Regions from separate parts of the Enterobacter sp. QK-SA4 genome, predicted to be linked through region 1. Evidence: predicted binding sites of a transcription regulator. Region 1 holds the regulator's gene; the other holds the start of a gene.
The links. The regulator PhoB, encoded in region 1, activates phosphate uptake and scavenging genes when phosphate is short. The targets are predictions, from matches to a motif close to CTGTCATAAAACTGNCNNAT.

Region 1 (3,144 bases):
CTGCCTGTGGATGTGGTGTTGAAAACATTGAGATTTTCGATTTCCCTGACGGGACGATACAGCCGAAAATTTGCTCAATTTCAGCGGGAAATGCTCCCGTCCTGGCGTGGAGAAGAATAGTTTTTCGATTTACCACGCAAATACAGTCGGTCTGACAGTATCTGGGGCGCAATTTAAACGCTTATAACGTTTAAAGGCAAGGTGGGATCGCAAAACCAGAACAATATGCCATCATGAAAATACACCTCAGAACAATACGCTATTTATAAGAAAAACCCATGGCTAATCATGCGAACAAAAAACAGTCAGCCGTATAAAATTCATCCGCGTTTCGCTTGACTGCAAAGCAAACGGGCCAGCAGACGCTGACCCGTGGAAAGGTAAAATGACACGCCTGCCGTCAGGCGATCTTTTTGGCAATTAATCGTTCCGGAATAACGAAACTGAAGCGGGTTCCTTTACCCAGCGTACTCTGAATATCGAGACGGCTTTCATGGTGATTCACCGCGTGTTTCACAATTGCCAGCCCCAGACCGCTTCCGCCAGTCTGCCGGGATCGCGCTTTATCCACACGGTAAAAGCGCTCGGTCAGGCGCGGAATATGCTCAGGCGCAATTCCCGGCCCGTTGTCTTCCACGCTAAACTCAGCCCCCGTTGGGGCATGATGCCAGCGCACCACGATATTCGTCCCCTCCGGCGTATGATTCACCGCGTTATACACCAGGTTGGAAATGGCGCTACGCAGTTCATCTTCGCTGCCCAGCACCTTCAGCGTATTGTCGACCTCAAAGGCCAGGTGATGCTTTTTGTGGCTTAGCGTCTGCGCTTCACGCTCAACGACCCGCAGCATCATCGGCACATCAATGGTGTCATTTAGCGCGAGCGTTGGCGCCGCTTCAATCTTCGAGAGCGTCAGCAGCTGCTTCACCAGCCCTTCCATCCGGTGCGTTTGCTCGCGCATGGTGTGCAGCGCTTTTTCACGCGGCGCGCCTTCCAGCGTTTGCTCCTGCATCATCTCCAGGTATCCCTGAAGCACGGTCAGCGGGGTACGCAGTTCGTGACTGACGTTGGCGAAGAAGTTGCGACGCGCCCCTTCCAGCTGGTGCATCTGGGTGACATCGCGCGCCACCATCAGCCACTGCTTATCGCTGTAGGGCATCACGCGGATTTCCAGATGGCGACCATTATTGAGCTTCAGATTGTGCGGGCGGGTAAAATCACGCTTTTTCAGATACAGCGTAAATTCGGGATAGCGTAGAAGGTTGAGGATATTCTGGCCATTGTCGTCGGGCCAGCGCAGGCCCAGCAGCTGTTGCGCAAGGCCGTTACACCAGAAGATCGTCCCTTCTTCGGTCGTCAGAATAACGGCATCCGGCAGCGACTCTGCACCGCTGCGAAAACGCTTAATCAGGCTTCCCAGCTCGCGGCGACGCTTTTTATTACGCATCTGCATCTGATGCAGACCGTACAGCAGCGGCTCCCAGCTGCCGCTTCCCGGCGGCGGCGTCATACTTCGGTCAACCCACAGCCACCAGGAGAGGCGCAGCAGGTTCCAGAAATGCCAGATCAGCAGCCCGGTGACCGACGCCAGCAGAAACCACGGCAGGTGTCCAAGAAAGGCCCCCAGAAGGAAGGCCGGAATACAGCATAAGATCAGTTCAAAGACGAGCCTTTTCCATGACAGACGTTCCAGCACGCGTCACACTCCTGTCATTGTTCAGAAACGGGTAGAAAAACGATAACCCGTGCCGCGGACCGTCTGCACCATGCGATCGTGGCCGCTCAGTTCCAGTGCTTTTCGCAGGCGGCGAATATGTACGTCAACCGTCCGGTCTTCGACATACACGTTAGTTCCCCAGACGTTATTCAGCAACTGCTCGCGGCTGTAAACGCGTTCCGGGTGGGTCATAAAGAAGTGCAGGAGTTTAAATTCGGTAGGCCCCATGTCGAGAGGATTTTCACCGGTCATGACGCGGTGTGAGGTGGGGTCAAGGCTCAGCCCCTGCATCTCAATCACCTCTTCCACCGCCATCGGCGAAATACGGCGCATCACGGCTTTAATGCGGGCAACCAGCTCTTTTGGGGAGAACGGTTTTGTAATGTAATCGTCCGCGCCGGTCTCCAGACCGCGCACGCGATCCTCTTCTTCTCCGCGCGCCGTGAGCATCACAACCGGGATGTCGCGGGTCAGCGCTTCACGCTTCAGGTGTTTGATAAACTGCAGTCCGGAGCCGCCGGGCAACATCCAGTCCAGCAGAATCAGATCGGGCCAGGGTTCATTCAGCTGGTTCACTGCGCTGTCATAATCTTCCGCTTCAACCGGCTGGAAGCCGTTTTGCTCGAGCACGAAGCACACCATTTCACGAATTGGAGCTTCATCTTCTACGACCAGAATACGTCTCGCCATACTTTGCCCTGTCTTATCTTATTTAAGTTACAAGTTTGTAATTCGGCGCCATTATGCGTCAGATTTATGACAGATTTATGAAAAACAGTACCACGATAAGGGGCAAACCGTTGTTTTATTACAGCGGTTATTTTCCCGTCTCTGAACGTTTATAATCCTGCTTTCTCTTTTTTGCCACGGATCAGCTATGCGCATACTTCACACCTCGGACTGGCATCTGGGTCAAAATTTTTACAGCAAAAGCCGTGCGGCTGAACATGAAGCCTTCCTGAACTGGCTGCTGGAAACGGCCCGGACGCACGAGGTGGACGCGATTATTGTGGCGGGTGACATCTTTGATACCGGCTCACCCCCCAGTTATGCGCGTGAACTGTACAACCGCTTCGTGGTGAATTTGCAGCAAACCGGCTGTCATCTGGTGATTGTCGCCGGCAACCATGATTCCGTCGCGACGCTCAATGAATCCCGCGACATCCTGGCATTTCTCAATACCACCGTCGTCGCCAGCGCCGGGCACGCCCCGCAGATCCTGAAAAAACGCGACGGCACGCCGGGGGCGGTGCTGTGCCCCATTCCCTTTTTACGGCCGCGCGACATCGTGCAAAGCCAGGCGGGGCTGTCGGGTGCGGAAAAGCAGCAGCATCTATTACAGGCCATCACCGACTATTATCACCAGCAGCACGCCGATGCCTGCGCCCTGCGCGGCGACCAGCCGATTCCGGTGATTGCGACGGGGC
Region 2 (3,144 bases), 1.0 Mb from region 1:
GTTTGAGACGTTTTTACGAATATGCCCGGTGGCGCTGACGCTTACCGGGCCTACAGCTTAAACCGTAGGGCGGGTAAGCGCAGCGCCACCCGCCATCTTCGTTAAATATATCCTGTTAGTACAGCGCTTTACCGCTGCTGTCTTTCACGTTGGTTTTCCATGCAGCGCGAATCTGCTCAACCACGTTGTCCGGCAGGGTAGCGTAATCCAGGGCGTTAGCCTGTTTGCCGCCGTTTTTGTACGCCCAGTCGAAGAACTTCAGCACTTCGGCGCCCTGCTCAGGTTTCTTCTGCTCTTTGTGAACCAGGATGAAGGTGGTAGAGGTGATTGGCCACGCACCTTCGCCTTTCTGGTTAGTCAGATCCTGCGCGAAGGATTTGCTCCAGTCAGCGCCTTTCGCGGCGTTAGCAAAGTTCTCTTCGGTTGGGCTAACCGGTTTGCCGTCGGCTGAAACCAGTTTGGTGTAGGACAGGTTGTTCTGCTTCGCGTACGCATACTCTACGTAGCCGATGGAGCCAGGCAGACGCTGTACGAACGCGGCGATACCGTCGTTACCTTTACCGCCCAGACCGGTTGGCCAGTTAACGGTAGAGCCGGAGCCGACTTTAGATTTCCACTCTTCGTTCACTTTTGCCAGGTAGCTGGTGAACACGAAAGAGGTACCGGAACCATCCGCGCGGCGAACCACGGCGATGTTCTGAGAAGGCAGCTTCAGACCTGGGTTGAGTTTAGCGATCGCTTCGTCATCCCATTTTTTGATTTTGCCCAGGTAGATGTCACCCAGCGTTTTGCCGTCCAGCACCAGTTCACCCGACTTCACGCCCGGCAGGTTGATGGCCAGGACCACGCCACCGATCACGGTAGGGAACTGGAACAGGCCTTCCTGAGCCAGTTTGTCATCAGACAGCGGAGCGTCTGATGCGCCGAAATCAACCGTGTTCGCGGTAATTTGTTTAACGCCACCGGAGGAGCCGATACCCTGATAGTTAACCTTGTTACCGGTTTCTTTCTGGTAGGTATCCGCCCATTTGGCATACACCGGCGCAGGGAAGGTTGCACCAGCGCCAGTCAGGCTTGCTTCTGCAAATACAGAGAACGCGCTCAGAGATAAGGTCGCGGCGACAACAGTTGCGACAGTGGTACGCATAACTTTCATAATGTCTCCTGCAAGATTTTCGTAAATCGTTGTTTAGTGGCTACGATGAGCAAAATAGGACAAACAGGTGACAGATAAATGTACGAATTATGACAGTTTTATGACAACGTAAATTTCACTTAAAAATAAGCAAAAGAAAGCTTATTTTTCATCGCGTTAGCCGCTTTTATGACAAGGCGTTTTCAGAAATATTTTCTTTATGTGACACTGAAAAAAGTAGCTGAAGATGACAAATTGTCATTATTAAAAACGAGAAAGGATTGATGAAGAACAAGCCGGGCAGGATAAAAAAGCTCCACCCGAAGGTGGAGCCTGAAGGGATTATTCTACGGTAACCGATTTCGCCAGGTTACGCGGCTGGTCAACGTCGGTACCTTTGATCAGCGCAACGTGATAGGCCAACAGCTGCAGCGGAACGGTGTAGAAGATTGCTGCAATCACCTCTTCCACATGCGGCATCTCGATGATATGCATGTTGTCGTTGCTGACAAAACCGGCATCTTTGTCGGCGAAGACGTACAGAACACCGCCGCGGGCGCGCACTTCTTCGATGTTAGACTTCAGTTTTTCCAGCAGTTCGTTGTTTGGTGCCACAACGATGACCGGCATATCCGCGTCAATCAGCGCCAGCGGGCCGTGCTTCAGCTCGCCAGCCGCATAGGCTTCAGCGTGAATGTAGGAGATCTCTTTCAGCTTCAGCGCGCCTTCCAGCGCAATCGGATACTGATCGCCACGACCCAGGAACAGGGCGTGATGTTTGTCGGAGAAATCTTCCGCCAGCGCTTCAATGCGTTTGTCCTGAGACAGCATCTGCTCAATACGGCTCGGCAGCGCCTGCAGGCCGTGAACGATGTCGTGCTCAACGGACGCATCTTCACCTTTCAGACGCGCCAGCTTCGCCACCAGCATCAGCAGAACGGTCAGCTGAGTGGTAAACGCTTTGGTAGAGGCCACACCGATTTCGGTGCCCGCTTTGGTCATCAGCGCCAGATCGGACTCACGCACCAGCGATGAGCCAGGAACGTTACAGATAGCCAAAGAGCCCAGGTAACCCAGCTCTTTAGACAGACGCAGCGCTGCCAGCGTATCCGCCGTTTCACCAGACTGGGAAAGGGTGATCATCAGGCTGTTACGACGCACCGCGGATTTGCGATAGCGGAATTCAGACGCGATTTCCACATCGCACGGCACGCCTGCCAGGGATTCAAACCAGTAGCGAGAGACCATACCGGAGTTGTATGAGGTGCCGCAGGCCACGATCTGAATATGCTCGACCTTGCCGAGCAGTTCGTTCGCGTTTGCGCCCAGCTCGCTCAGATCCACTTCACCGTGGCTGATGCGCCCGGTCAGGGTGTTTTTGATGGCGTTTGGCTGCTCGTAAATCTCTTTCTGCATGTAGTGACGGTAAGCGCCTTTGTCGCCCGCGTCGTACTGCAGATTCGATTCAATCTCCTGACGTTTCACCTGCTCGCCTTTGGTATCAAAGACGGTCACGCTGCGACGGGTCACTTCCGCGATATCACCCTCTTCGAGGAAGATAAAGCGACGGGTAACCGGCAGGAGCGCCAGCTGGTCAGAAGCGATGAAGTTTTCGCCCATGCCCAGACCGATAACCATCGGGCTACCGGAACGCGCTGCCAGCAATGTGGACGGATCGCGGGAATCCATGATCACCGTACCGTACGCACCGCGCAGCTGAGGGATAGCACGCAGCACCGCATCACGCAGCGTGCCGCCCTGCTCCAGCTCCCAGTGCACCAGGTGAGCAATCACTTCGGTGTCAGTTTCAGAGACGAAGGTGTAGCCGCGCGCTTTCAGTTCTTCGCGCAGCGGTTCGTGGTTTTCGATAATGCCGTTGTGCACGACCACAATGTGTTCAGACACATGCGGGTGCGCGTTACCTTCAGACGGTTCGCCGTGCGTCGCCCAGCGGGTGTGAGCAATACCGGTCCCACCGTGTAGCGGATGTTCTTCCGCGGCCTGGGCCA

Region 2: a site for PhoB is predicted at 1,244-1,263, ahead of pstS (phosphate ABC transporter substrate-binding protein PstS). Genes of this name have one in related genera too.

The regions. Positions count from the first base shown of each region.
Region 1 is NZ_JBXFXH010000007.1:3,742,572-3,745,715, forward strand. Features, by position in the region: gene phoR (phosphate regulon sensor histidine kinase PhoR) at 401-1,696, opposite strand; gene phoB (phosphate response regulator transcription factor PhoB) at 1,718-2,407, opposite strand; gene sbcD (exonuclease subunit SbcD) at 2,595-3,144, shown strand, end outside.
Region 2 is NZ_JBXFXH010000007.1:4,748,444-4,751,587, forward strand. Features, by position in the region: gene pstS (phosphate ABC transporter substrate-binding protein PstS) at 116-1,156, opposite strand; gene glmS (glutamine--fructose-6-phosphate transaminase (isomerizing)) at 1,478-3,144, opposite strand, start outside.